2 regions of the Halomonas sp. I1 genome follow, and region 1 is predicted to be linked to the other one. Evidence: predicted binding sites of a transcription regulator. Region 1 holds the regulator's gene; the other holds the start of a gene.
The links. The regulator sigma-54, encoded in region 1, starts transcription at its own class of promoters, with help from an activator protein. The targets are predictions, from matches to a motif close to TGGCACNNNNNTTGCTNT.

Region 1 (4,415 bases):
ATCCAGCAAGGCAGCATGCGCCTGACCGGCGCACGAGTGGAAATCCGCCGCAACGACGCCGGCCAGTTGAGCCAGGCCATCGCCACCGGCGAACGTGCCTACATCGAACAGAAGCCCGCCCCCGACGAACCGCTGGTGCGCGGCTGGGGGCAGCGCATCGTCTACCATGTGGCCGAGCGCCGCATGGAGCTCGTCGATCAAGCCGAACTCCACCAGGGTGGCGACACCTTCGATGGCGGCTATCTGGAGTACTTCCTCGACCGCCGCGTGGTACAGGCGCGTTCCTCTGCCGAGGGCGTCGAAGGAAACCAGCGGGTACGCATGACCCTGGAACCCGAGCAACAGGATTCCCAATGAAAACGCTTCATGCTCGCCACCTGGCCAAGAGCTACAAGCGTCGCCGCGTGGTCCACGATATCAGCCTGGCGATCGGCCAGGGGCACATCATCGGCCTGCTCGGCCCCAACGGTGCCGGCAAGACCACCTCCTTCTACATGATCGTGGGCCTGGTCCGCGCCGATGCCGGCGAAGTCGCCATCGATGATCACGACCTGTCCGACGCCGCCATGCACGAACGCGCCCACGCCGGCATCGGCTATCTGCCCCAGGAAGCCTCGATCTTTCGCAAGCTGAGCGTGGCCGACAACATCATGGCCATCCTCGAGATGCGCAAGGACCTCGATCGCGCCGGCCGCCGAGCCCGCCTGGAGTCGCTGCTGGAGGACTTTCACGTCACCCACATCCGTGACAACGCGGGCATGACCCTGTCCGGTGGCGAGCGACGCCGAGTGGAAATCGCGCGCGCCCTGGCAACCGAACCCGATTTCATCCTGCTGGACGAGCCCTTCGCGGGCGTGGACCCGATTTCCGTCGGTGAAATCAAGGACATCATCCGCCAGCTAAAGGCACGCGGCATTGGCGTACTGATCACCGATCACAATGTTCGCGAGACGCTCGATATCTGTGATGGCGCCTACATCGTCGGCGACGGGCAGATCATCGCCGAAGGCAACGCCGAGGCGATCCTCGCCAACCAACGAGTACGTGACGTCTACCTGGGCCAGGATTTCCGGCTCTGAGTCGCCCCTGCCAAGCGCTGATGCGCCTCGTGGAATCACAACAAACTGATATAAAGAGAACTTTATCTCCGAGGCATGCTAATTGCCAATGGCATGATAATTGCTTTTAACAAGGCTTGCATGCGCCGACCCAGCGGACTAGGGTGGGGGTTTCTCGCACGTTGAGCGGATCTCTTTCCCTATGGCCATGAAGGCTTCCCTGCAACTGCGGCTCGGCACCCAGCTGACCATGACGCCCCAACTGCAGCAGGCCATCGCCCTGCTGCAGCTCTCCACCCTCGATCTTCGCCAGGAGGTCCAGCAGGCCCTGGAATCCAACCCCATGCTGGAGCTCGACGACGATTTCGGCGAACAGGCCGTCAGCGATGCCCCCGAGGATGACTGGGCCAGCGAGATTCCCGATGACTTGACCGTCGACAGCGACTGGTCCGACACCTACCAGGACGCCGGATTGGGAAGCCTGGGAGGCACCGGCAGTGGCGAAGCTCCCGACTTCGAGCGCCAGGCGGCCGGCCAGAGCCTGCAGGGCCACCTGGCCTGGCAACTGGCCATGAGCGGCCTGGACGAACGCGCGTCGCGTATCGCCGAGAGCCTGATCGACGCGGTCAACGACGACGGCTACCTGGACCAGCCTCTGGACGAGATCCGTGACGGCCTGCGCGCCCAGGGACTGGAAGGACTATCCAGTCGCGAAGTCGAAACGGTGCTGCTTCAAGTGCAGCAGTTCGACCCCACCGGCGTCTTCGCCCGCGACCTGCGGGAGTGCCTACTGCTGCAGCTTGCGGCCCTGCCCCAGGACACTCCCCGACTTCCTCAGGCTCGGCGTCTGGCCCGCCAGTTCCTCGAGGCGCTGGCCGGCGATGACCGGCGTCTGCTGAAACGACGCCTCAGCCTGGACGATGAGGCCCTCGACGAAGCCATCGCCCTGATCCGAGACCTCGACCCCCGCCCGGGCAGCGCCTTTGCCAGCGAGAGCGACGACTATGTCATTCCCGACCTGGTCGCCCGACGCACCGAAGATGGTTGGCAGGTCGAGCTCAATCCCGACGCCATGCCGCGCCTGCGCATTCAGCCCGACTATGCCGCCTTGATCCGGCGCGCCGACAAGAGCCAGGACAACCAGTTCCTCAAGGACCACCTCCAGGAAGCACGCTGGCTACTCAAGAGCCTGGCCAGTCGCAACGACACCCTTCTTCGGGTCGGCCGCGAGATCATGGTCCGCCAACTGGATTTCCTGGAACACGGCGAGGAGGCCATGAAACCGCTCATACTGGCCGACATCGCCCAGACCGTCGAGATGCACGAATCGACCATTTCCCGGGTGACCACCCAGAAATACATCCACACACCGCGTGGCGTGTTCGAGCTCAAGTATTTCTTCTCCAGTCATGTCGGCGGGGGCGACGATGCGCACTCCAGCACTGCCATTCGCGCCCGAATCCGCAAGCTCATTCAGGAAGAATCGACACGCAAGCCGCTTTCCGACAACAGACTTGTCACCCTGCTCGCCGAGGAAGGCATCGATGTGGCACGACGAACCGTGGCCAAGTACCGTGAATCGATGAACATCCCCTCCTCGAGCCAGCGCAAACGCCTTCGCTGAGCGTTTACCACGGGACGTCACCGACGGCATTGCGCAGGGGGTTTGCTCGACTCCAAAAAGGGTTACAATCGAGTCACCACCCAAGGAGCAAGGAGCGTGTCATGCAAGTCAACCTCACCGGCCATCATGTGGAATTGACCGACGCCCTGCGTGACTATGTCCAAGAGAAGCTCGCGCGCCTCGAACGTCATTACGACAACATCACCACCGTGCAAGTCACGCTCTCCGTGGAGAAAGAACGTCAACAGGCTGCCTGTACCCTGCATGCTGCTGGTGCCGACCTGCATGCCGAAGCAATGGACGGCGACATGTACGCCGCCATCGATGCCCTCGCCGACAAGCTCGATCGCCAGTTGGTGAAACACAAGGAAAAATCCCAGGCGCGCGCCCAGGGCGCCGCCGGCGCACGCTGACCCGTCATGACTCTGGAAACCATCCTTCCCCCCGAGCGCACCCTTTTCGATGTCCCCGGGGGGAGCAAAAAGCGCGTACTGGAATTCTTCAGCACCTTCATCGCTCAGAACACACCCAGCCTCGACAGTCAGGAGGTTTTCAGCCGACTGATCGGTCGCGAGCGTCTGGGCAGCACGGGCATCGGACACGGAGTGGCCATCCCCCACTCCCGCAACCCGCACTGCAAGGCCCCCATCGCCGGCTTCCTGAAGCTCGCCGACCCGATCGACTTCGATGCGGTCGACGGCGACCCCGTCGATCTGGTGTTCGTGCTGCTGGTTCCCGAGCAGGCCGACGACGCCCACCTGGCGTTGCTCGGCCAGGTCGCTGCCGTGATGAATGATGCCGACACACGCAATGCCCTGCGGCGCGCCGATAGCCAGCATGCCCTGCACGAACGACTCGTCGAGGCCATACGCCGGCAGGCGCCGGCCGAACACGACTGACGGCCCCCGTTCCCGGGCCATCCGGCCAGCCATTCGACCAGGAGATCCGCCATGCAGATCGTGATCATCAGCGGCCGTTCGGGCTCGGGCAAGTCGATCGCCCTGCAGGCGCTGGAGGATCTCGGCTTCTACGCTATCGACAATCTGCCGGCCATGCTGCTCGGCTCGCTGGTGGATGAGCTGCACGATGCCCAGGCACGCAGCTCCATCGCCGTCAGCATCGATGCCCGCAACCTGCCACATGCCCTGCAACGCTTTCCGACGCTACTCCATGAGTTGCGCGACAGGAAGGTTCAGTGTCAGGTGGTCTACCTCACCACCGATGCGCGCATCCTGCTCGAACGCTACTCGGCCACTCGACGACGCCACCCGTTGACCCGCAACAACCGGATGACGCTGGCCGAGGCCATCGACCAGGAAGAAGCTTCCCTGGCAGACATCCGCGACCTCGCCGACCTGGTGATCGATACGTCACGACTCTCGGTGCATGACCTGCGCGGCCGCCTCGCCGACCAGGTGGCCGACCGCGGACAGGAAGCCCTGGCCTTGACCATCGAGTCCTTCGGCTTCAAGCGCGGTGTTCCCCTCGACGCCGATATCGTCTTCGATGCGCGCTGCCTGCCGAACCCCTACTGGGACCCGTCATTGCGCGATGCCACCGGGCGTGACTCGAGCGTCATCGACTTTCTCGACGGCTACCCGATGGTCGACGAGATGCGCCGGGACATCCTGGCCTGGATAGAACGCTGGCTACCGCGCTACCTGGCCAGCCAACGCAGTTATCTCACCGTAGCCATCGGTTGCACCGGCGGCCAGCATCGTTCGGTCTACCTG
Region 2 (4,415 bases), on a different contig from region 1:
ATCGGCGAGTTTCGGCAGGTGGACACGAATCACGTTGAGGCGATGAAAGAGATCCTCGCGAAAGCGTCCGTCATTCACCAGTTCCTCGAGATGCTGGTGAGTGGCGGCGATGATGCGGACATCGACCTTGACCGAGGTATGGCCACCGACCCGATAGAACTCGCCATCGGCCAGCACCCGCAGCAGCCGGGTCTGGGTCTCGGCGGGCATGTCGCCGATCTCGTCGAGGAACAGGGTGCCGCCATCGGCCTGTTCGAAACGCCCCTGGCGCTGGGCCGTGGCACCGGTGAAGGCCCCCTTTTCATGGCCGAACAGCTCGGATTCGATCAGGTCGCGGGGAATCGCCGCCATGTTCAGGGCAATGAAGGGTCGGCCACCCCGAGGACTGTGCTGGTGCAGCGCCTGGGCCACGCGCTCCTTGCCGGTCCCCGACTCGCCGTTGATCAGCACCGTGATGTGCGACTGAGCGAGCCGGCCGATGGCACGAAACACCTCCTGCATGGCCGGCGCCTCGCCGATGATCTCGGTCTCGAGCCCCTCCGGGGGCGTGACCGGCCGCTGGCGCTCACGGGCATGGGCCACGGCACGACGCACCAGGGCCAGCGCCTCGTCGACGTCGAAGGGCTTGGGCAGGTATTCGAAGGCACCGCCCTGATAGGAGGCCACGGCGCTGTCGAGGTCCGAGTGTGCCGTCATCACGATGACCGGCAGGTCGGGATGCGCCTCCCGCACCCGGGCCATCAGATCCAGGCCGTCGATCCCCGGCATGCGGATATCGGTGACCAGCACATCGGGCGGCTCCTCGAGCAGCCGTGGCAGCACGCGATCGGCGCGCTCGACGCATTCGACCTCCAGATCGGGCTGGGCCAGGGCTCGCTCCAGCACCCAGCGGATGGCGCGGTCGTCGTCGACGATCATGACGCGAGCGGCTTCACTCATGGGGTCTCTCCAGCGGTATCAGCAGGCGGAATTCGGTGTGGCCGGGTGCGGAATCGCATTCGATCAGCCCCTGGTGCTGATGGAGGATCGACTGGGCGATGGATAGCCCCAGTCCACTGCCCTCGGCACGTCCCGAGACCATCGGGTAGAACAGGGTTTCGCGCAGTCGCTCGGGAATGCCAGGGCCGTTATCGATGATCGACACCTCACAGACCAGCCGATGCCGTTCGGCGCCCAGGGTGAACTGGCGTCGTGCGCGCGTTCGCAGCATCAGGCTGGGTGCCGGCACATCGGCCTCGGTCATGGCTTCAACGGCATTGCGCGCCACATTGAGCATGGCCTGGATCATCTGCGACTCGTCGCCGACCAGGTCCGGCAGGCTCGGGTCGTAATCACGAGTGATCGTCACGCTCGGATGCTCGACGGCCAGCAACGAGCGCACCCTTTCCAGCACCTTGTGGATATTCAGCGGCTCATGGCGCTCGACCTGATTGGGACCGAGCATCGCATCCACCATGTCGCGCAGCCGGTCGACCTCTTCGATGATGATCCGGGTGAATTCGGTGAGCTGAGGGCTGTCGAGGTCACGCTCCAGCAGCTGGGCGGCCCCACGGATGCCGCCGAGGGGATTCTTGACTTCGTGGGCCAGCCCCCGCGCCAGTACCTTGATGGTTTCCTGGCGCGTCTGCAGCGCTTCCTCCCGGGAAATGCGCAGCAGGCGATCTCGGGGCTCCACCTCCAGCAAGAGCTCGTCCCGGGTCAAGGGCGTGACGGTGTAATCCACGGTCAACACATCCCCGGTGACCAGCGTCAGGCGCGCCTCACGCTGGGTGAAGGGATGAAACTCGTCCCGCGCCTTGGCCAGCAGCTCGCCGATATCCTCCTCGCCGACGACCAGCTCCGGCAGGGAGTGGCCCATCACGCGCGAGCGACTGATCGCCAGCAACGCCTCGGCCGCCGGATTCATCCACTGCAGACGCAGCCGGCCATCCAACAGGAGGACGGCGGTGGTGAGGTGTTCCATCAGGCGTTGATACATGGACGATCCCGCGATGCACGTAGAAGTTTCCAACTGGAGAAGTCCGGTGCAAGAAGCGCGCCACTTCGCTACGACCGGCATACGGGCGCTGGCGAGCCACGGGCACCAGGACTGTGCACCATCCTAGTGCACTATTATGGTGCATGCACGATCCTGGACGGTCGGTACGCTCTTCACACCCAGGTCGGATCGAGGGAACTGGCTTATCGAGGATTTTTCGGCAGGTTCACACTGGCCCGGTGCACATGAAGTGTCACCGCGGACGTGCGCCGCAGCACCTGGCCACGACCGTCGAGCAGCTCTGCCCGCAGCCGGTGCTCGCCACGCGCCAGATTGGTGAGCTCGATGACCGGCTCGCGCGAGGCGGGTCGTGCGACCTTCCCATCGAGCAGCAGACGCAACCGGTGCCCTTCCCGCAATGCCGGCCGGAGTTCGAAGCGCACCTGTACATCACCGGCGGCCCCGGTGGGCAGGGTCGTTTCGTTTCCGGGCGAGGCAATCGCGAACGCCTCATACGCCGGGGAGGGGATGCCATCGACGTTGCGGCCCGGGGCGGCACGCGTCAATGCAGGCGATGGCGGCAGCGCCGGCACCACGCTGATCGGCTGGAGCTCGACCAGCTCGCCACCCCGCGAGGGATCATCGGTGAAGAACACATGGCCCCGTGCATCGATGGTGCGGTAGAGCATCTGACCGCCCATTGCGTGACTCATCATCACAAGGCACAGCAACAGAGAGATCATCGGTCTGTCCATGGCCCCTCCCCAGGTATCGGGCACCCCGTCCTCGACATGAAGACTAGGCGCTGCCCGGCCGGGTAGCGAGCCCCACGCCCCGCGATGCATCACGCGAACCGATTGCCGTGCCTCAGCTGGCACAAGAAGGCTGGCAAAAAAAGAGGCGCGCCCGACCGGGCGCGCCTCTTGCTGTCGCTGTAGCGCGGCGCCGAAGCGCCGACGATCAGCAGCTGTAGTACATGTCGAACTCGATCGGGTGAGTCGTCATGCGCAGACGCTCGATATCCTCGGACTTGAGTTCGATGTAGGCATCGATCGTCTCGTCGGTGAAGACACCACCCTCGGTGAGGAAGCTGCGATCCGCGTCCAGGGCTTCCAGCGCCTGATCGAGGCTTTCGGCCACGGTCGGGACGGACTTGCCCTCTTCCGGCGGCAGGTCATAGAGGTTCTTGTCCATGGCATCGCCCGGATGGGTCTTGTTCTTGATGCCATCGATACCGGCCATCAGCATCGCCGCGAAGCACAGGTAGGGGTTGGCGGTCGGGTCCGGGAAGCGGGCCTCGACACGCTTGCCCTTCGGGCTGGCGGTGTAGGGGATACGGATTGACGCAGAACGGTTGCGCGCGCTGTAGGCCAGCATCACCGGCGCTTCGAAGCCCGGCACCAGACGCTTGTAGGAGTTGGTGGACGCGTTGGTGAAGGCGTTCAGGGCACGAGCGTGCTTGATGATGCCGCCGATGTAGTACAGGGCCATTTCGGAAAGACCGGCGTACTCGTCACCGGCGAACTGGTTCTGGCCGTCCTTCCAGAAGGACTGGTGGACGTGCATGCCGGACCCGTTGTCACCGACCACCGGCTTGGGCATGAAGGTCGCAGTCTTGCCGAAGGCGTGGGCCACGTTGTGCACCACGTACTTCATTTCCTGCAGCTCGTCGGCCTTCTTCACCAGGGTGTTGAACTTGACGCCGATCTCATTCTGGCCGGCGTTGGACACCTCGTGGTGATGCACCTCGACGCTCTGGCCGATGGCTTCCAGGGTGTTGCACATCGCGCCACGGATGTCGTGGAAGCTATCCACCGGCGGTACCGGGAAGTAACCGCCCTTGACCCGCGGACGGTGGCCCATGTTGCCGCCCTCGACCTGACGGTCGGTGGCCCAGGCCCCCTCTTCGGAGCTGATCTTGTACATGGCGCCTTCGGCATCGGCCTTCCAGTGCACCTCGTCGAAGACGAAGAACTCGGGCTCCGGCCCGAAGAAGGCGGTATCGCCCAGACCGGACGACTGCAGATACGCCTCGGCACGCTTGGCGATGGAGCGCGGGTCACGCTCATAGCCCTGCATGGTGGCCGGCTCGATGATGTCGCAGCGCAGCACCAGGGTGGCGTCTTCGGTGAAGGGGTCGAGGAAGCCGGTGCCGTCCTCCGGACGCAGGATCATGTCCGACTCGTTGATCCCCTTCCAGCCATTGATGGAGGAGCCATCGAACATCTGGCCGTTCTCGAAGAACTCTTCGTCCACATCGCGAGCCGGGATGGTGACGTGCTGTTCCTTGCCTTTGGTGTCGGTGAAGCGCAGGTCGACCCACTTCACATCATGTTCTTCAATCAGGGCGAGTGTCTTGTCAGACATGAGGTCCTCCACTATGAGCTTGGCTCGTTGACTCTGAAGCGAATTCAAAGCGTCTTGACCGCTGGTCGAG

Region 2: a site for sigma-54 is predicted at 2,024-2,041, ahead of glnL (nitrogen regulation protein NR(II)). Genes of this name have one in related genera too.

What each region holds. Positions count from the first base shown of each region.
Region 1 covers NZ_JAVXUS010000023.1:48,651-53,065, forward strand. Annotated here, with positions in the region: gene lptA (lipopolysaccharide transport periplasmic protein LptA) at 1-357, shown strand, start outside; gene lptB (LPS export ABC transporter ATP-binding protein) at 354-1,079, shown strand; gene RSO41_RS17205 (RNA polymerase factor sigma-54) at 1,261-2,682, shown strand; gene hpf (ribosome hibernation-promoting factor, HPF/YfiA family) at 2,784-3,095, shown strand; gene RSO41_RS17215 (PTS sugar transporter subunit IIA) at 3,102-3,581, shown strand; gene rapZ (RNase adapter RapZ) at 3,633-4,415, shown strand, end outside.
Region 2 covers NZ_JAVXUS010000001.1:106,672-111,086, forward strand. Annotated here, with positions in the region: gene ntrC (nitrogen regulation protein NR(I)) at 1-939, opposite strand, end outside; gene glnL (nitrogen regulation protein NR(II)) at 932-1,978, opposite strand; gene RSO41_RS00475 (DUF4124 domain-containing protein) at 2,182-2,733, opposite strand; gene glnA (glutamate--ammonia ligase) at 2,939-4,345, opposite strand.